2 regions of the Bacillus sp. NMTD17 genome follow, and region 2 is predicted to be linked to the other one. Evidence: riboswitches for the same ligand, from Rfam matches in the RefSeq annotation. Region 2 holds a riboswitch; the other holds the start of a gene.
What was found. A riboswitch is a leader RNA that binds a small molecule or an ion and turns the genes downstream of it on or off. The one in region 2 is predicted to bind glycine.
Positions count from the first base shown of each region.

Region 1: another riboswitch for glycine. It lies ahead of gcvT (glycine cleavage system aminomethyltransferase GcvT); the one in region 2 lies ahead of C6347_RS00535 (amino acid permease).

Region 1 is NZ_PVRH01000003.1:94,806-105,641, reverse strand. It holds gene C6347_RS10115 (rhodanese-like domain-containing protein) at 1-42, shown strand, start outside; gene gcvPB (aminomethyl-transferring glycine dehydrogenase subunit GcvPB) at 87-1,544, opposite strand; gene gcvPA (aminomethyl-transferring glycine dehydrogenase subunit GcvPA) at 1,537-2,883, opposite strand; gene gcvT (glycine cleavage system aminomethyltransferase GcvT) at 2,900-3,997, opposite strand; glycine riboswitch at 4,102-4,197, opposite strand; glycine riboswitch at 4,201-4,308, opposite strand; gene C6347_RS10095 (DEAD/DEAH box helicase) at 4,559-6,229, shown strand; gene C6347_RS10090 (YqhG family protein) at 6,244-7,041, shown strand; gene C6347_RS10085 (anti-repressor SinI family protein) at 7,224-7,388, shown strand; gene sinR (transcriptional regulator SinR) at 7,422-7,757, shown strand; gene tasA (biofilm matrix protein TasA) at 7,825-8,625, opposite strand; gene sipW (signal peptidase I SipW) at 8,683-9,255, opposite strand; gene tapA (amyloid fiber anchoring/assembly protein TapA) at 9,307-9,837, opposite strand; gene C6347_RS10060 (DUF3889 domain-containing protein) at 10,137-10,415, shown strand; gene C6347_RS10055 (YqzE family protein) at 10,449-10,643, opposite strand; gene C6347_RS10050 (competence type IV pilus minor pilin ComGG) at 10,702-10,836, opposite strand, start outside.
Region 2 is NZ_PVRH01000001.1:101,513-112,348, forward strand. It holds gene C6347_RS00500 (ribonuclease YeeF family protein) at 1-1,129, shown strand, start outside; gene C6347_RS00505 (DUF2247 family protein) at 1,143-1,682, shown strand; gene C6347_RS19335 (hypothetical protein) at 1,704-2,036, shown strand; partial or broken gene C6347_RS19685 (YxiF family protein) at 2,665-2,805, shown strand; gene C6347_RS00515 (MFS transporter) at 3,130-4,323, shown strand; gene C6347_RS00520 (quinate/shikimate dehydrogenase) at 4,363-5,265, opposite strand; gene C6347_RS00525 (MFS transporter) at 5,284-6,465, opposite strand; gene C6347_RS00530 (LacI family DNA-binding transcriptional regulator) at 6,898-7,920, opposite strand; glycine riboswitch at 8,182-8,261, shown strand; gene C6347_RS00535 (amino acid permease) at 8,424-9,770, shown strand; gene C6347_RS00540 (DUF3169 family protein) at 9,819-10,499, opposite strand; gene C6347_RS00545 (helix-turn-helix transcriptional regulator) at 10,496-10,702, opposite strand.

The DNA of each region.
Region 1 (10,836 bases), on a different contig from region 2:
GGCTTTAAAAAATGGGGCGGCCGCATCAAAACGAAGAACTAACAAAAAAGACTCTGGGAGCGTGATCCCCCTGAGTCTTTTTTTCTTTATCTTTCAAAAACGAGGACTGGATTCCGCGCGGCCTTTGTTTCGTCCATTCGTTTGACGACCGTCGTATGCGGCGCTTCCTGTACCACTTCTGGATTCTCTTCTGCTTCTTTGGCAATCTGAATCATCGCTTCGATAAAGGCATCAAGAGTTTCTTTTGATTCTGTTTCAGTTGGTTCAATCATGATACATTCCTCTACATTGAGCGGGAAGTAGATCGTTGGCGGATGATAGCCAAAATCAAGTAATCGTTTGGCAATATCGAGTGTCCGCACACCTAATTTTTTCTGACGTTTACCTGAAAGAACAAATTCATGCTTACAGTGACGGTCAAATGGCAAATCGAAATGAGCACTTAAGCGGCGCATCATATAGTTCGCATTTAACACGGCATTATCCGTTACAGCCTTTAGGCCGTCTGGACCCATAGAGCGAATGTACGCATATGCTCTGACGTTAATGCCAAAGTTGCCATAGAACGGCTTCACGCGGCCAATTGATTCTGGTCGATCATCATCAAAGTAAAAGCGGCCTTCCTTCTTCACAAGCACCGGCTTTGGCAAGTATGGGATCAAATCCTTTTTGACGCCTACAGGACCTGAACCAGGGCCTCCGCCTCCATGTGGACCTGTAAAGGTTTTATGGAGATTTAAGTGAACGACGTCAAACCCCATATCCCCCGGTCTTGCTCTGCTTAAAACGGCATTCAAGTTGGCTCCGTCATAATAAAGCTTACCGCCAGCTCCATGAACGATTTCAGCCATTTCTAAAATATTTTCTTCGAATAGACCGAGTGTATTCGGATTCGTCAGCATTAAAGCAGCTGTTTCTTCATTGACAACACGGCGCAGGTCCTCTAAATCAACAAGCCCATTCGCATCAGATGCGACGGTAATGGTTTCAAATCCGGCCACTGTCGCAGATGCCGGGTTCGTTCCATGGGCAGAATCAGGCACAATGACCTTTGTTCGCTTATGGTCTCCTCTTGCTTCATGGTACGCACGGATCATCATGAGTCCTGTCCATTCCCCGTGTGCTCCTGCCGCAGGCTGTAATGTCACAGCGTCCATCCCCGTAATTTCTTCAAGATGATCACCCAGGTCGTAGAGTAACTCTAATGCACCTTGTACAGTGTCTGCCTCCTGTAGTGGATGGACTTGCGCGAAGCCTGCAAGGCGTGCGACCTTTTCATTAATCTTCGGATTATATTTCATCGTACAAGAGCCAAGAGGATAAAATCCGGAATCGACCCCATGATTACGTCTTGATAATGCTGTATAATGACGCATGATATCAAGCTCAGATACTTCAGGAAGCTCAGCATCCTCATGACGGATATACGTGTCATCAAATAAAGACGGGATCTCCTGTTCAGGTACATCTAAATCAGGCAGGCTATAACCAATTCTTCCTTCTTTGGATAATTCAAAAATAAGCGGCTGATCTTGTTTATTCATGGCGATCCCCCAATTCCTTAATGAACGTATCAATTTCTTCTTTCGTTCTTAGCTCTGTTACGGCGACAAGCATGTGATGTTGAAGCTCTGGGTAGTCTATCCCTAAGTCATAGCCGCCGATGATTCCTTTTTCAAGCAATCGTTTATTGGCTTCTTTCACAGGCTCTTGTAATTTGATCACAAATTCATTAAAATGGGCCCCTTCTACATCAGCAAGCAGTCCATATGTTTGAGCCTGCGTCTTAGCATAGTGCGCTTTTTGCACGTTTTGATAGGCGATTTCTTTGATGCCTGTTTTTCCGAGTGCTGTCATGGCAACGGAAGCGGCTAATGCATTTAATGCCTGATTCGAACAAATATTGGACGTCGCTTTATCTCTCCGAATATGCTGCTCACGCGCTTGAAGGGTCAGCACAAACCCACGAACACCATTTTCGTCTTCTGTCTGCCCGACTAAACGACCTGGCACTTTTCGCATCAACTTTTTCGTCACAGCAAAATATCCGCAATGCGGCCCGCCAAACGCTGCTGGAATGCCAAACGGCTGTGCATCACCAACGACAATGTCTGCCCCAAGTTTACCTGGCGGCGTCAGTAACCCGAGTGCAAGCGGATTACTTGAGACAATGAACAGACTTTTTCCTTTATGCGCAATAGGTTCAATGTCTTTTAACGGTTCGACGACACCAAAGAAGTTTGGATATTGCACAAGAACTGCTGCTGTATCGTCACAGACGGCCTTCTCTAATGCTGCTAGATCCGTCTGCCCTTTTTTTGCAGGCACTTCAACAACTTCGATGTGCTGTCCTTTGGCGTATGTTTTTAGCACTGCTCTTGATTCAGGGTGAACCGTTTCAGAAACAACCACTTTTTTCTTTTTTGTATGTCCCGCAGCCAGCATCGCCGCTTCAGCTAATGCCGTCCCGCCATCATACATCGAGGAGTTAGCAAGATCCATACCCGTCAGCTCAGCAATCATTGTTTGAAATTCAAAAATGGCTTGTAGTTCACCTTGCGAAATCTCCGGCTGATAAGGTGTGTAGGCTGTATAAAATTCGGAACGTGAGATGACATGATCAACAATGACAGGCTGGTAATGATCATATACACCGGCACCAAGAAACGATGCATAGGAAACCGTATCCTTATTCTTTGCAGCTAATCGGGATAATTCCCTTACAAGCTCTGTTTCAGATGCGGCTTCTTTAATGTTGTATGCTCCTTTAAATCTCACTTTTTCTGGGATATCTGAAAAAAGCTCATCAATCGACTGAACGCCGATGACATCCAGCATTTCTTTTTGATCTTGCTCTGTTTGCGGCAGATACCTGTGCTTCATCCTCTATTCCCCCTCATTATTTGGCTCTTTTATAAAATGGTGTCGAGACGATTTTAGCTTTTAGACGTTTTTTGCGAACTTGTACTTCCACCTCTGCCTGAAGCTGCGCCTGAGAAGATTCGATCAAAGCAAGCCCGACATTTTTCTTTAGTGTTGGGGATTGTGTGCCGGTTGTGACAACCCCAATCTGCTTTTCTCCTGAAAAGACCGGATAGTCTGTGCGCGGAATCCCTTTATCGATCATTTCAATGCCGACAAGCTTTCGCTTCGCTCCCTCTTCTTTTTGCTGTTTGAGCGCTTCTTTGCCAATAAAATTGGCTTCTTTATCCGTTTTGACAGCAAAGCCAATCCCGCCTTCTAATGGAGAGATATCCTTTGTCAGCTCCTGGCCATAAAGCGGAAGTCTTGCTTCAAATCTTAAGGTGTCACGTGCACCGAGCCCGCACGGTATTAACCCTTTTGGCTCGCCTGCTTCTAATAAAGCCGACCAGATGTGGACCGCATCTTCTGACTGGCAGTAGATTTCAAAGCCGTCCTCCCCTGTGTAGCCCGTTCTCGAAACAAGCACTTCTTTTTGAGCGACCTCAGCTTTTGATAAAAATGTAAATGGCTTGAGAGATGTCACCTCTTCATCCGCCACATCTTTCATAATGTCAGCAGCAAGAGGTCCTTGAAGTGCTAGCAAGGCGATTTGATCAGAGACATTTTGGATCAATACGTCGTTCTCACCTTGGTGCTGAAGCAGCCAATCCACATCTTTTTCAATATTTGATGCATTAATGACAAGCAGATAATTGTTCTTTTCTTTTTGATAGACGAGCAGATCATCCACCGTCCCGCCATCTTCATAGCACATGGCTGTATATAGTGCCTTACCGTCTGTCAGCTTAGACACATCATTGGTTAATAACCTTTGTAAAAAAGGAAGGGCATCTTGACCTTTGATTTCCACCTCACCCATGTGAGACACATCAAAAAGCCCTGCTTTTGTTCGAACAGCTTCATGTTCTTCTTTAATGGAAGAAAATTGGACAGGTAATTCCCAGCCCCCGAAGTCAATGGTTTTTGCGCCAAACGTTTCATACGCATGAAAAAGCGGTGTTCGTTTCAACATCAATCGTTTCCCCCTTTTTTCTTTCAGTGCAGATCACAAGCTGAATTTTCAGAAAAAAATCGCAGCAAAAAAGGACAGAGCGCTCCCTTTTATCAAAAAGAAGTCTCTGTCCTTGCACCTGAAAGTTTACAGCACAACAGCATTGTGCGTTTTCCCCTTTGGTGGTTTGCTAAAAATCGATGAGCAAACACTCTCCAGAGTTGCGTCCGGTAAGAGTACTTTTGCCTGAGAGATTCACTGAAACGATTCAGCTTGCTCCTTCGGCGCCTGCCAGTGCTAAATAACCGCCAAGTCTCTCCCCATACCATCATCCGCTCATATTCTTCACATTTATTGGACATACTATCAAAATGGGTGACTTATTTTCTAGATCACTTACCAACATCCTACCATTAGAAACGGATGAAGAGCAACAGAAAAATCATTAACATTTTTTAAACAAACATTCACTATCGTTCGCTTTTATTCATATATCTAGTCTTTTAAAGACCTCTTAAAAAATGAAGCGTTTAAATACAGAACAATTTTATCATTAACCTATTAGAAAGGCAGGCGATCACATTGAATATTCAAACGATTTTTGATCAGGAATGGGCAAGTGAATTTCAGCAGCGGCTTGCAGCAGACGGCCCCTGGGCGAACTGGGAAATGTACCGTTTAGCGACGCAGGTTCAAAAAGTCACAGCCATTGATTCATTTGAAGGACTGCAAGCTCCCGCGCACCTGCCTGCATTCACGCCTTTAAAACATCAGCTTGAAGTAGCCAGAAGAGTCGTAGAAGAGATGAACGGAAAAGCCATTTTAGCAGATGAAGTGGGACTTGGAAAAACCGTAGAAGCAGGACTCATTATCAAAGAATACATGATTCGTGGACTTGCAAAAAAAATTCTCATACTTGTCCCCGCCTCCCTTGTGTCTCAATGGGTACAGGAGCTGCGGACGAAATTTTACATTGATGCTGTTGAACAAAAAAAGAGCTACGTGTGGGAGCAGTGTGACGTCGTGGTTTCCTCCATTGATACAGCCAAAAGACAGCCGCATCGAGACACCATTTTATCAATTGCCTACGATATGGTCATTATTGATGAAGCACACAAACTGAAAAACAATAAAACGAAAAACTATGAATTTGTGAGAAATCTAAATAAAAAATTCTGCCTGCTGCTGACAGCGACACCTATCCAAAACCGTATCGGAGAAATATTTAATCTCGTTTCCCTTCTGAAGCCAGGCCACCTCGGGAATGAACATCAGTTTAAAGATGTCTTTGCCAAAAAGGATTTACAGCTTGAAGACCACGACCGATTAAAACAGCTTGTGAATAAAGTGATGATTCGTAACCGAAGGCAAGACACGGGCATCGAGTGGACAAAACGGCATGTCAAAACGATTTCCATTGATTTCTCTCCAACGGAACAAGCTTTATATGATGAAATCTGCAAGCTGAAAGAGAACCCGTCTTATACAAAGCACATGTTTTCCATCATGACCTTGGAACGTGAATGCTGTTCAAGCCGCGAGGCGGTCTATATGACGATTAAAAAAATGCAGGAAGATGAAAAACATATCCTTGGATCTTCTGCTATAGCGCAAATTATGGAGAAAATCAATCAAGTTCAGCAAAACACAAAGGCGCTTGAAGTCGTCAAGCTTATTCAGCAGTTAAATGAAAAGGTCATTATTTTCACCGAATACCGCGCGACACAAATATATTTACAATGGTTTCTTCAGCAAAATGGCATCAGCTCCGTTCCTTTTCGAGGCGGCTTTAAGCGGGGCAAAAAAGATTGGATGAAAGATTTATTTAGAGAACGGGCGCAAGTGTTAATTGCGACAGAAGCGGGCGGCGAAGGAATCAACCTTCAGTTTTGTAACCAAATCATCAACTACGATCTTCCGTGGAACCCGATGCGTCTAGAACAGCGAATTGGACGTATCCACCGCCTTGGACAAGAGCGAGATGTCCACATTTACAATATGGCAACAAACGGAACCGTTGAGGAACATATCTTAAAGCTTTTATATGAAAAAATTCAGCTGTTTGAAAACGTCATTGGCGATCTAGATGATATTTTAACGCGAATAGATATCAAAGATGCCGAAACAGAACTACATCAGATTCTCTTTCAGCACGAATCAGACGGAGACATGAAAAAGAAATTAACCCAGTTTGCTTCCTATTTATCAGAAGCAAAAACACCACTTTTAGAAAAAAGACAGCAAGGCTCATAAAGGAGAGTTGATCAATGGAGCAGCGTGACATACATACCTTTCTTCTCCGTTTCTTTCAGGCAAATCAATGCGACATACTAGAAGAAAGTGCAGGACATATGACCGTACAACTAACCATCGATATGGATAAATTGATTATGAACCGCCCTTTTTATTGGCACTGGCTTGAAAAAACTGGTGGTGTACCAGAGCCGCGGCAATTGACCCTCATCACCGATCAAAAAAAAGTGGATGATACGATTGAGGGTGAATTTATCCACTTTGGCTCCCCTCGTTTATTTCAAATATTTGAAGCTGTCAAACAGCAGGGCCGTTTTATCCGTCTCTATGAACGAGTCACTCCGCTCACGAACAACCAGATCGCACTCGAGCCATGGCTTGGTCTCAATGTGAAAATTTCTTATCTCGCAGATCGAAAGAAGGATAAACTTTTATCACTAGGACTTCATCTAATACGCGGAGAAGTCGTTGAACAATTTCAAGAAAAGCTGGAAACCCGTGAGCTGTCATCTCAAATTCCCGATTATTGCTTTACAATGAGTACAATGATCAAGCCAGAAAGCGGAGTCAAACGGCTCTATAGTCTAATGGAGCGTTACGCCCATGAGGAACCAGACAATTGGGCGGTGAGAGCTGTTCAAAAATGGAAAGAAGACACTGAACTTTTAAACCAATTTTATGAAGGGACTTCAGACACGTCTGTAGAATATGAAATAGAAAGACAAGCACTTAAAACTTTATACGAACCAAAAATCAGTCTTACGATTGAAAATGGCGGACTTTTTTACTTACAGCAAAAAAGAGGAGGTTGACCCATAGGTCCCCTCCCTTTCATGTGACATACAATTTTCGATCAGCCAAAAGCAACGTTTGTCTGTTTGTATTGGGCGGAAAAATGACGCAAGCAAACTATGAGGTCTTACCACCTGTGTCTTTCCATTTCATGCGTTAAGTGCCTGAAATACATGATTCAGTATTTTAGGAGGGTATTTGTATGGAAAAGAAAACGAACATATTAGACAGTGAATGGATTGAATTATTACTTGAAGCTCGTAAAGCAGGGCTAACAGTTGAAGAAGTCCGTCAATTCCTCAAATCAAGTGAAAAGTCCTCTGAGTCTCACCCTCTGGTAAGAAGTCATTCTATCAAACCTTTCTGAATGTGCTATAATATCGAAAGGAAGGTGATGACATTGATTGGCCAGCGTATTAAACAATACCGCAATGAAAAAGGCTACTCACTATCAGAACTGGCCGAAAAGGCTGGGGTAGCGAAGTCTTATTTAAGCTCAATAGAAAGAAACTTGCAAACAAACCCCTCCATTCAATTTCTTGAAAAAGTCTCCGCTGTTCTGGACGTCTCGGTTCATACACTGTTACACGAAAAAGATGAAACCGAATACGATGGTCAATTAGATAGTGAATGGGAAAAACTAGTTCGAGATGCAATGACATCAGGGGTTTCGAAAAAGCAATTTCGTGAATTTTTAGATTATCAAATCTGGAAAAAAAATCAAGAAGAGGAGTAAAGCGCACATTTTAGCGCATACTCCTCCAATTGCTATGCAGAGCTTGATATCAGTCTAAAGACTGGCTTTATTTTTTATCTTCGCTGTGTGCTTTTTCGTTTTCTTTCACGTAGCCTTTTTCATCCGTATGCTTTTTGGGATTGATCGTTAAACCATTCCACTGAGTCGCTTCGAAGGAAAGATCAATTTGAATCGCATCGCCTTGGTATTTATTTTGGATATAGTGACCAGCTTTATCCTTCGTCTGGTCATTGACAAATTCAATGATCATTTCCATTTTATCGTAATCAAACGGGTTCTTTGGAATGCCGTCATACTCTGGAGCCACTGTTCCATCAACAGTTGCTACATTAATCTTCCCACTTTCATGTAAAAACTTCTCATCGACGGCATGACGAAGCTTTTCAAATGCGGTCTGATCCTGTTTTGACGTTAGTTGATGCAAGTCAAGCAGGTTTGCATGGTCTAAGATAATATTTTTCGGATAACCATTTCCACCTTCGGCTCCAACCGTAAGAACACTCACCTGAAACTGGCTGAGAAATTCTTCAGCTGTATTCTTACCGCCATTCTTCGCGGAAGCTCCGTCTTGAAACTGGCTGTAATCAAGACTCATCAGCACTTGATTGATCGCAAGCGATCCTTTATTTTCAAAATGAAATTCTTTCTTGATCCGATCACCAGGTTTTAAGTTCGCAAGGTTGATGGCGCCGGAGTTCTCTTTTGCTGATAAATCCAGCTCTCCTGTCGAGTAGACCGCGTTTGCCGTTTCTACATCGTTAAACGCCGCCCATGTCCCCCCGCCGATTAATGCAAGGCCTAAAGCCCCTGATAATACACCTAAACGAATTGATCTTTTCTTTGCCATGAATGAACCCCCTAATAAATTGTTTTATTGAAACCTAATTAGGTTACAAACGAAAATTTAAGCTTGTTCCTCTGACATATGTAAATCAGCCGTGTGTCTTCGGTGTTTTGCAGCGCCCACAAAATGAAGAGTGGAATAAACGAGCAGCATCACACCTGGTATAATGAGCAGCAACGCAGTTCCAGCCGAAGTCCCTGCATACGATAGAAGCTTTCCTGCATAAGGAATGTTCACACCCGTATACTGCGCAGCCACCTGATCCGCTTTTACTAGCGTGCCGTCCTGATACATATTGTGGTCACCTTTCGTCTCAAAGGCTTTATTTGCTCCCTTTCCTTTCACCCCAACAATTCGGTGGGTCACATAAGACTGGTCCTGCTTCGTTTGAAACGTGATAATATCTCCTTTTTTAAGCGCCTCCGGTGAAGTCACTTCTTTTACGACAATGAGTGAGCCAGTCGAAAATTCTGGTTCCATTGATCCAGATAATACTTGCTTGAATTGATAACCGAAAATCTGAGGATCTCCCCCAGTAGTTCTTGAAGACAATACGACAATAATACATGCAATCATCACCGTGAACACCACCACATAAAGAATACTTCCAGACATCTTCATCCATTTTTTCATGACCTCTTCTCCCCTTCGCCTATCATTGTTTCCTTTAGAAGACAGTTCCATTTAGGATGCCTTTTTTTCTTGACACTTTGCGAGCTGCATATGTTTAGACCATATGAATGCTTCTTCAGATCCACCAAAACCTTTAGGATAATAGATTTTAAACGCATAGATTCCATTCGTTTTTGCTTTATCTGTCGTGACAGTCGTTGTTTCTTGTGAAAGAAGGGACTGTATAGAGCCTTTTTCAAGAATATGACCATCTTGTAACGGCTTCTGCTCACTTTTTACTTTATGTAATTCCCATTTCCATTCAGAGTGTGCAATAGGTTGTCCACTATTTTTTAATGTCATGCTCAAGCTTTGAGGCGCGCAGACTGTTCCTTTGTTCATCGTTTGATCGATGAGTTCCAAATGACTTCTATCCCATTTGGTAGGCTGACAATGCTGATCCGTCTGTTCAAAATTTTCGCATGTTTTCATGACAAAGTTTGAGTGCTCAACATCGTTAAAAGAAGCGTTCGTTGTTGAGATCAAAAGAGATGTGAAAATCAAACAAATGGTACAAAAGAGTACAAAGAGCGACTGTTTCATTCATTCTCCAACTCCTTGAACGATTGTTCTTTAATAAGAACGATTACATACAGTATAAGGAAATACCTATAAAACCCAAAACGTCAAATTAGTCCATTTTGTTCTTAAACAAGAACTATTACGAGAAAATTCTTCCATTTTCTCATTCTTTCGCCGTATTCAATAATTTTTTGTGTGACATTTGTACTTCTTAAAAATTTACATAAAAGTGCAGCATTTGGTCAGAATAATAACAGGTGAGGTGATGTGAAGTGAAATATGGAAAGATGATAATCATGCTCAGTTTACTGTTGAGCCCTATGATACACGACGCCAATCCTGCTGATGCGAAAGGTTTCACTGCCGCCGCAGATCAATGGGAAACACGGGCAGTCAAAGAAGCAAAGAAACGATATCCGCTGGCACAAGTCTTATTCAAACAAAAAGTATGGGACCGTCATCGTGAGAAGGAATCTGTGAAACAGTATCATATTACGTTAAAAGACCACGCCAAAGAATTTGGGGTATTTGTCACTATTTCTTATAACCCTTACTCAAACAAGGTCAATAAAGTGATAGTTGTGGAAGAATACAGCTAAAGGGGCATAAAAAAACCGCCTGCTGGCGGCTTTTTACTTTCGTCGATGTCGCTGACGTTTTTTTAACATCATTGAAAACCCAAACGGCAGAACCCCAAATAAACGCTGTGAAAATGGCGGTTTCGTTTCCATTTTCTCTTGTTTATGTTCCTTCCGTTCGTCACGTGGTGTATTCATATATTTAATGATTTCCTGTGTCATATATTTTACATAGTCATTGGTTTTCAACACATTCACCTCTTCTTTCTTCAAGTGTTACCTAGAAGAGGATCATTTTATACACTGGCTATTCAGGGTTTGCCCATTTCATGATTTCACGGGTCTTCCAATCCAGCACCAGTTCCCGCTCATCTGATAAACCATCCTTTGTTTTCACACTGACTAACATGAGGATACGCTTTTTCTTTTGATCGCATGTCAT
Region 2 (10,836 bases):
AAAGACAGTAAAAGACCTAAGAGAGCTTGATCAAAATTTAAAAGATGAATATGCTTTATCAGAAACGGAGCAGCAAGCTACAATGGCATTGTACGCAGAAATGATGAATGCGACAAATGATGGAAAAGCCATTTCGCCGATGAATTTTGACAAGAAAGCGTATCAAAATAGCGAAATCTACAAGGCAAAAAGCGATATTGAGAAGCAAACTGCTGAATATCTCAAAATTAAAAAAGAACAAGAAGAAGCTAGAGAAATCGCAAAGGAACAAGAAGCACTCGCCAACCGCCCTTGGTATGAAAAAGCACTTGATTATGGTGGAAATATCGTGAATGAACTGACTGGCGTGAACGATGCAAAACGCGCCGCAACGGGCGTTGACCCGATCACAGGCGAAGAACTTACCGCAGGACAGCGCGTCGCCGCAGGCGGCATGGCAGCAGCAGGTTATATCCCAATCGTCGGCTGGGCAGGCCGTATTTTCAAAGGCGGAAAGGCTGTCTATAAAACGACTCAAGCCACATCAGCAGCAGTACGAGCAGTCGACATCTACAAGACATCGCAAAAGTCCTTTGACGCCTTAAAAACATCTCAAAAAGGCTTATATGGTCTCACCGCAACAAACGGCTTCAGTGAAGCGATTACTGGGCGAGACATGTTTGGAAATAAGGTCTCGAAAGAACAGCAGGAAGCGAGTATGAACGCGGCGCTGGGAATGCTTTTGCCGTTTGGGGCGAAAGGGTTCAATGGGAAGATGGGGATTAAAGGAGATAAAATTGAACATCCGGTAATAGATAATAAAAGGGTCGGAAGTGCGTTGAAAAAGCCAGATGGTCAACATGGTTTCAATGATATAATTGACAATTACACACCACTGGCTAAAGAGTTTGATTTGGTTGGTGGTGATAAAACAAAGGTTAAGTTATATCAAATAGAAGGTGGAATGAAATACTATAGTTACAAGGATGTTTATAATAAAGATTTACGTATAATTGAAAGAGTGTTTTCGGTAAAAGATCAAAATGGTATTTTTGAGTGGATTGTCGATCCCAATAAGGGGGTTACTCATAGAAGGTTTATTCCAGAAGGTGAAATTACAGGATTACCTAATCAAAATCCTAAAAGATAGGAATGAAGAAAAAATGAAAAGTTCTATAGAGGTCTTAAAAACTTATAATATTCATTATGATTGGAAAACTATATATGTAGGAATTAGGCTAGATTTGATTTCATATAAAGAAATAAGCAAGTATGCTGTGGAATATTTATCTAATCATATTGAATGTGAAAATTCTTTAATCCTAGAATTAGCTTGGGGAGCTGGCGACCCAGATGAAGATTATAGAAAACTTCAAATGGTATTGGTAGAATTATATAATGATTTGATAGAAGAAGAATCCAGCCAATGGGACATTGAAAAAAGGAAATGGAGATATGGTATAACTTCTCATTTAAAAGAAATAAATAAGAATTCAACTGAAGAGTTGTTGGATGAACTTTCTGAAGTATACGCAGATTTTGGTTATCCTGAGGATATGGAACCGTTTATTCATTATATGCCTCCTTCAGATGGTTATAATCCGTTGCTGTATTCAAAAGAAGAGAATATAAATAGATTAGCATCTCTTTTTGAGGAGTTTTTACAAAAAGAAAAAGCATTTGTTCAATTTGAGCAAATGTAACTACTGATTAAAAGATGCCTAATGAAAATAGAACTTGAATTCGAAAAAGAAGTTACAAACTACTATAAGTGGTTAGATCAAAAAATAAATGAACTTAAACAGCTAAGTGTATATAGTATTAATGGATATTACTTTTTAGATGATGGCGGAATTAAGACTTTTCAACGTTATTGTCAAAATGAACTTATCGAAATTTTTAGCGACCAGTTGAATAATTACCATTTTTATATATTCCTGAGTAAGAAAGTAAGTGATGTACATTCTCGAATAGAGAAATTTCGAAAAGTATGGAAGTCTATTGACTCAGAAATAAATACTTCAGGTTTTGAAAAGGGGCCAGAACTACTTTTATGATGAACTTAGAAATCATTTTTATGTTAGTATGGCGAAAGTTCCTCAGCCTGAATTAGATAAAGCATTGCGGATAATGGATAAGTATCAATCGAGTTTCATGATTGCCACTAGAAGGGATTCTATTCTTTCAGAGGAATCTATAAAAGATTTGTTTTACTCAGGTTTGAACAAGGATAGTCACGAAGTAGATTATCAAGCACTTTTTTTGAAATATGGTTTGAATAGTGAAATTATTTTCAGATGGGGCTCTGTTGTAAATGAGGCCGAATTGGCAATGATATTAAATCAAGATCTTACCCAGAAAATACGGCAGCGAATACAAAGCTATTCATAGTATCTTCAAAAGACAATGATCTCTAACATATTAAACAATCCCCACATTCGGGACTGACTCTCATTTTTGAGACAGGGATCATGACACTTTATGAAACAGCCAGTTGTCGAAACTCTTTCGATGGCTGGTTGTTTCATTTCAATTGATGAAAGCAATGCTGTTCTCCATAAAGATACCATTTCTTCATGTTTCCACTTGTGTACTATTCTTAATCCTTATTTTTTGAATGAATCTCTGCTAACTTCAATCGAACGGTCTCTCCTTTTACACTGATTGAATAACTCACTCCTTTTTCATACAAACCAGCTTCTTGAGCAAACGAAATTTTCAAGTGGATACGGGGATTTTATTTTAGTCGCAGAGGATTTTTGTTTTGGGTTATGCATAGAGCGAACGGAATATTTTTATGAGCTAAGTATTTGGGGGCTAGAATAATTAACGATGAATAGAGTTGACACATCTTTTAGGGAGTGGAATTAGCCACTCTTTTTTTCTATCGATGGAGTCATACGCTTGATCGATGATTTTCTCTCAAATTTAAGCAATTCACTATCATTACCTTTCACATTCATATAAAATAAGAGAGTGAAAAATTGAAGAAATGCTTGATACATGAAGGGCATGTAAGCTGTGAGCTGCATGACATGATGAGATGTATGAACGTGAAGGCTGCAAAGCTGTTCTTCCTCACATATGAGATCTTGTAAGCGTAACCATTATTTGTCACTTCATTGCGATGGTGTTGAGGGGTGTGTCAGGATGAGAAATCCGTATGTGAGAACGGCTTCTAGTCTTTATATCAATTATTTTTTATTAGGTATGGTCAATATTATTTTGGCTTCAAATATGCCATTTTTAATCAAACAGTTAGATACCAATAGTGCGGGAATTAGTTATATGATTTCGGCGCTCGGCATTGGCAGGGTGCTCACGTATGGTCTATCGGGCGTGCTGTCAGATCGTTTTGGGCGAAAGCCGGTCATTTTGGTTTCGGGTGTGCTGATGGCGGCGTTTCTCATCGGAATCCCATTGTCTCCGAATTATCAAATTGCGTTTGCGTTTGCGATTTTGGCAGGGGTGGCGAATTCGGCGATGGATGCAGGAACGTATCCAGCGTTAATGGAGGCTTTTCCTCAAAACTCGGGATCTGCGAATGTGATGGTGAAGGCCTTTATCTCGATTGGGGCAACCATCCTACCACTGGCGATTTTCTTTTTAGCAGAGCATAATTTGTTTTATGGGATGGCATTTTTTGTTCCTGCTCTGATCTATCTTGTGAATGTCTTGATGCTGTGGAGCTTGCCATTTCCGAATCATCGCAAGGTGGAGCAAGTCCAGGTAACGGAGCATGACGGACTTCCGCGCTTCTCGACAGAGCCTACGTTTTGGAGAGAAGGGATTGCACTCATTGTGATCAGCTTTACGTCAAATGGGCTGTATGCGTTGCCGCAAATTTGGCTGCCTACTTACGGTGAGACCATATTGGGGATGGCTTCAGGGAGTGCTGTGAAGCTGCTTAGTTACTATAGCATGGGCGGGCTGCTGTCTGTCTTATTGCTCGCATTTCTTTTGCGACGTTTTGTCCGTCCAGTCACTGTGCTGCTGATCTATCCAATCATTACACTTGTCTCCATCTGTGTCCTATTGGTCGTGAAATCCCCAGTCATCGGAACTGTCAATGCCTTTGTATTGGGATTCTCAACAGCCGGTGTTTTTCAGCTGACGTTAACGGTGATGGCTGAATTCTTCTGGAAGAACAAAGGAACGATGACAGGGATTATCTCCACAGCCGGCGGGGTGTCGGCTATTGTCATTCCGGTCGTAACAGGTTTAATTGAAAGTCACTCGACCATTTTACAAATCTTTCTGTTCGATGCGGTGGTGGCAGTTGTCGCTATTATCGGTGCACTGTATATTCTGTATCGATACCGCCAAATCATGGTCCATGAATAAAAAAGACGACCTCCGCTCAGGAAGTCGTCTTTCTTTTGTTTAGAAACGGTCATTTTCAAAAAGAATTTGTTTCACTTGATCAACTGGCATATCTTCACCAGTAAAGAGTTTGTAAGCAAGTGCACCTTGCCATAGCATCATGCCAAGACCGTTAATGGTTTTGGCACCAGCTTCCTGTGCTTGCGCAAGGAGCTTTGTTTTTTGCGGGTTATATACGACGTCTGTCACGATTAAATCTACACGCAGGACATCAAGCGTATCATCGATGATGCTGAGCTGATCTAGTGGTTTCATGCCAAGGCTTGTCCCATTTGCTAAGATTGCACTTTCAGCTACTTCACGGCGGAAAGCGTCTTTGTCTTCAAGTGGGAAAATGTTCGCTTTGACACCAAATGATGTCATTTCGTTGTTGATGTAATTTACATTTTCTTCTGCTTGAACAAAGTATTGATCATTACGAGCAAAAATACTAATTTCACGAATACCTGATTGTGCAAGCTGAATGGCAATCGGTGTTGCAGCTCCGCCAGATCCGACTAGTGTGACCTTTTGACCAGCTAATTCAACGCCATGTTCAATCAAGTTTCTCACGTAACCAAGACCATCTGTGTTGTAGCCAATCAGTTTGCCATCTTTGTTTACGACGGTGTTACTTGCACGTGTGTATTTTGCAGAATCATCTAGTTCATCTAAGTAGTCTAGCACTTTCATTTTGTTCGGCATAGAAACATTAAACCCAGCTGCACCCATTGCTTTCATACCGTTGACAGCTGCTTCTAGTTCCTCATTCCCTACTTCAAATGCGAGGTAAGCGTAGTTGATCCCTGTTAGTGTATAGCCAAGGTTATGCATACGTGGTGACAGGCTGTGTCCGATTGGTGTAGCAAGAAGGCCTACTAATTTTGTTTTTCCATCAATATTACGTTCATGTATGTTTGTCATGATTGACATCTCCTTTAATTATCTAAACAATTTTTTCATGCGTCCAAGAACAAAGACCGCTAACAATACGCTAATAACCGCAATGATCATATCGAAAAATAACGTCATTTTAATATCGTACGTGCTGACCAACCCACTTGTAATGAGCGGCACAAGAATAAACGCTGAGCTTGCCGCAATGTTGACGTATGATGAAGCCGTTGCTTTGTTTGTAGGGAATAATTTCATCATAATACTCATTGCCAGCTGGAAGATCCCTGCTGTAAATAATCCTAAGAAAAAGGTGCTGACAATGACAATGCTATACGTTTCAATTTGAAATAGTGAAAGCATGGCAAGAAATGCTCCAACTGGATAAATGATTGCGACCATAATCGGCGAAATGAATTTATCTAATACAATTGAGAGCAGTAGAACTGACACAAGGGCACCAATACTAAAATAAGAAAGAAGCTGTGTCGCTTGTCCTGCGCCAAGCCCAATCAATTTCAATCCGAGCTGTGGAAGCCACGTTTGCCATACGACAAACAATGCAGTAGACGTGAATCCCATGAGCACGACGGCTAAGCCTTCACCCAACATTTTAGGTTCTTCCTTCATTTGTTCCTGCACTGGAAGGTCATCTTGTGAAGAGACTTGCTTATGGTTCGGGAACGGCATAAAGATCAAGTAAATCCCTACAAGTAAATAAAGAAGTCCTAGTCCAAAGAACGCCCAGCCCCAGAAGATGTCATGTGCAATAAGGAACGCCAAGATAAATGGAAGAACAGTCGCTCCAATTGAAACGGACGCCTTCACTAAAACAGAAGCTGAACTTGCCTTTTTAGGAAACGATTCTGTCAAAGCAGGATATGTTCCCGAATCAAGTAATGAGTTTGCAATTCCGGCTGAAATCGCAAAGATAAATGCCAATGTATAATTCGTTGTCGTTGGAATACCGATTAAGAATAATAAGTAAAGAAAGTTCCCTGTAATAATGACAGGCTTACGTCCCCAGCGGTCTGCTAACCGGCCAGAGAAAAAGAGAGCAATCAGTTTACCAATTCCGATCGCCGATACAAGCAAGCTGATTTTCGTAATATCCACATGGTAGCGTTCAGATAAGCTATTCATATTGGACGCTACAATGATATTGATCATGCCGAGCATGAAGTAATTTAAATACATGCCGAGTGATGATTTAATATAAGGATTTTTCATGTTCCCACTCCTATATTTGCAACCCTTTTAGGGTTAAATTCTTTGTATGTCGGTTGTTCTTTCTATGAATGTACATAAAGCCCATCACAACACCCCTTATGTGATTGATGTAAAATAATGAATATTCATCTGTTCTTCAATTAAGTACATCGTTCTACTAAAATATAAAAATAAAAACAGCTTTGATAAGAAAGTGAATCTTCATAATTTGATCAGAATCAGAAAAGTCCACTTTTAATTGATGTTGAATAAAAACAACGATACACAGAAATAGGTATAACGATATACTAAAAGAAGCAACGAGATAAATATACTCCTGTGTTTAAAATGTGTCAAGTTTATGACTTTGTGATTTAAAAAAAGAAAAATGAAACAAAGAAATGATTGACTTGCTCAATAAAAAAAGAGAATTGCTGTACACAATTCTCCTTTTCACAATGAGGTAGAGGTTTCTCTGATATGAAGTTGAGGCTTTAAGATCAATCGCTGCAGCTCTTCATCCTGCTCGTTCATTTTATGATATAAAAGGTTCGCTGCTTTTACCCCGATGGACCGTGGGAATGAAGAGACAGTGGTGAGCGGCGGGTGATACATTTCCGCTTCAGGGATGTTATCGAATCCAACTACATCGATATCTTCACCAGGCTTGATGTCACGTGATGACAGTCCTTGAATGACCCCAAACGCAACTAAGTCACTAAAACAAAAAATAGCAGTAGGAGGATCGGGCTGATCGATGACTTGGGCGAGTGCTTCTTTCCCGCCTTCACGAGTCGGTTCCATATCAATAATAAGAGATTCATCAATTGTTAGGTTTGCCTCGTCGTGGGCTCTTTTGAACCCTTTCATTCGGTCGATCCAAGTCGAGGAGGTCTTGATGCCGCCTAAAAAGGCAATGCGCCGATGTCCCTTTTGAAGAAGATGATGGACCGCCATCCAAGCGCCTTGTTCATAATCAGCACCGACATAGTCACAATGCACATCCGCTAATTCACGATTTGCCAGTACTTTTGGGGTACGAATTTGATTTAATTGTTTGACCGTCCGAGCAGAGCTTTTCGAAGCTGGGTTTAAAATGATCCCGCCAACTCGGTGCTCTACCATGGTAGAAATGAGCCGTTCCTGCTTATCGACACTGTCAAAGGTTGTCCCAAGTAAAACGGTATAGCCCAGTGATTCAAGTGTGGTTTGCACGCCGATTAAAAACTCAGAAATAAACGTGTTTGAAATATCCGTGACAATCACACCTACAATATTTGAACTTTTTGACCGCATGTTAGCAGCGACGCGGTCATACACGTATCCTAATTCCTCCATAGATTGCAGGACTTTTTTTCGAGTGGCTTCAGAGATTCTTGGGTTGTTTCGAACAACGAGTGAGGCCGTTGAAGTCGATACACCGGCATGACGGGCGACTTCCTGTAATGTGACACGCTGTTTGTTCATTTTTTTCATTTATCTTCACCAACTTCAATGGATTGCCTAACTTGGTTCATGGTCAGGATGGATTTCTACATCAAACGAGCCGAACATCTTTTGATTTATTATACCTTAATGAGGGGTATTGATGAAGTGAAGTCAGCTAGAGTGACAGAAATCATAAAAGATTTCCATTGACAGCTTTCTTCTAGAGGCGTAAAATATGAAATTATTCAGAAATAGCAACATTTTAAGTAAATAATGAAGGCTATGATTGCTGTGGGTCACACTATGGCAGGAGCAGCTTCTGGAGAGACCGCATGTATGTGCGGCGCCGAAGGGTTCACAATCTCAGGCAAAAGGACAGAAGAGTACGAAATATTGTATTTGTAATGCATGGATGACGCCGTGTATTGCTTTTCTCTATTTTGCTATTCTTTTATGACCGTGAGATTGGAGCGCATCCAATCTCTTTTTTTATGGACTTTTTGAGGGTTCATTATTTCAGTATAAGATCGTGTCGTAGGAGGGCGTTAGCATTGGCACAACAAGAATTAAAACGAGATTTATCAAACCGCCATGTTCAGTTGATTGCAATTGGCGGAACCATTGGAACTGGGCTGTTTTTAGGCTCTGGAAAGGCCATTCAATTGGCAGGTCCATCGATCATTTTTGCTTATTTAATTGTCGGAATGGCGATCTTTTTTGTCATGAGGGCACTTGGTGAATTACTCTTATCGAAGGCGGGCTATCAGTCATTAACCGATATTGCAGAGGACTATCTCGGTCCTTGGGCTTCCTTTGTGACAGGGTGGACATATTGGTTTTGCTGGATTATGACAGCGATGGCGGATGTCATTGCTGTCGGAGTGTATGTGCAGTACTGGTTTGACATCCCGCAATGGATTCCTGCCATCATTTGTTTGTTGATTTTACTAGGGTTTAATTTATTAACGGTGAAGCTTTTCGGAGAAATGGAATTTTGGTTTGCGTTGATTAAGGTCATTACGATTCTATTACTGATCGGCGTTGGAATTGTCCTTTTAATCATGGGTTTTCAAACAGATGCAGGTCCGGTGACGGTAACGAATCTTTGGTCACACGGCGGATTATTCCCGCATGGTGTCACAGGCTTCTTACTGTCATTCCAGATGGTAATCTTTGCGTATGTGGGAGTGGAACTAGTCGGTGTGTCCGCAGCAGAAACAGCCAATCCGCAAAAAAACATCCCGTCTGCGATTAATAAAATTCCTTTAAGAATTCTATTTTTCTATGTGGGTGCCATCTTTGTTTTACTATGTATCAACCCATGGACTGAGCTCAGTGCATCAGAAAGTCCTTTTGTAAAAACATTTGGGCTGATTGGGATACCAGTAGCAGCGGGACTTATTAATTTTGTTGTCTTAACGTCTGCGGCTTCAGCTTGTAATAGCGGTATGTTCTCAACAAGCCGTATTTTATATAATCTCAGTCATCAAAAACAGGGACCAGCTTCCTTTGGACGTCTGAACAAGCACGCTGTTCCAAGTAATGCACTATTCGTTTCAACGATTGTGGTATCGGTCGGTGCTCTTTTAAGCAAGCTGATTCCCGAACAAGCCTTTGGTATTGTCACAACCATCAGCGCCATTTGTTTCATTTGGGTATGGAGTATTATTTTAATTTGCCATTTGAAATATAAAAAAACACGGCCTGAACTGCATGCGGCATCTACTTTTAAAGCACCGTTCACACCTTTTGTGAACATTTGTGTTCTTGTGCTCTTTGCTGCCATTCTTGTGATCATGCTGTTTGCGGATGCAACACGTCCGGCGCTCTTATTAACACCGGTTTGGTTTGGTTTCTTATTATTGATTTATGCACGAAAGAAACGCCGTGCGTCATAATGGACGGAAAAAAGCACAGCCTTTGCATTAGGCTGTGCTTTTGTTCATTTAACGATTTCTAATCCTGAACATATAATTTGCATTCAAAATGATTAAAACAAGTCCAATCACCATGATTGAGAAGAGCTGAGAGTGATTGGCCCCAAGGGAATACACAATCAAAATAAACATGGCACCGATCAACAGGATATTCATCAATTGATATGTGTGAAACAGTCCGCCAAGCATCACATGCTTTTCACCTTCGTCAGAAATAGCGAGCAGCTTTTTACTATAATCTTTGTCAGATGGGCTTGGTAGGTTGCGATTAGGGTAGACAAGCTTTAGAACGGATATCGCTACATAAGAACTGATAATGGTGACGATAAATAAAGTAACATTGACCAGAATCAGCCAAATAGGCTGCTCGGTTACGATGGCCATACCGATGGCAATAATGGACAAAATGGTACTCACCGTATTGGCTAACGTCAAATCAGTAAAGGTTCGATACTGTTTTGCTTCCAGTTCATCCTCCTCATCACCAGATACCGAAAGTGATACTCTTTTTTTCATACGTGAAATCCCTGAAAAACAATAAATAATCAATAGAATCGTCAATCCGCTGATGACAAGAGTCGCTTCGAATGCAACATCAAGAAGTGTCATCTCAAATTCGGCTGCAAGCAGACAGTAAGCGCCGAGAAAGCCAAGGAGAGCACCTAAGAGCATTTTGTATACAGTTTTCATGTGAGTTCATCCTCCTCGAATAGAAAAATACGTTCAATGGGTTCCTGAAAAATTCGTGAAAGCTTAACAGCGAGCAAGAGAGACGGCATTAATTCATCTCGTTCCATTAAGCTGATGGTCTGACGAGAAACCTTTGCACGCTTTGCAAGCTCAGTTTGGTTCAACCCATCACGCGCACGAAGCTCTTTTAGCCGATTTTTCATTCTGTCACCTCAACTTTGATCGAAATCTTTCTTTGATTGTAAAGCATTGTATTCAATTCGACAAGTATAGTTGTCAAATTGATAAAAATAATTGTCACAAAGATCATCTTTAATCAAAAGGTGAACCATGATAC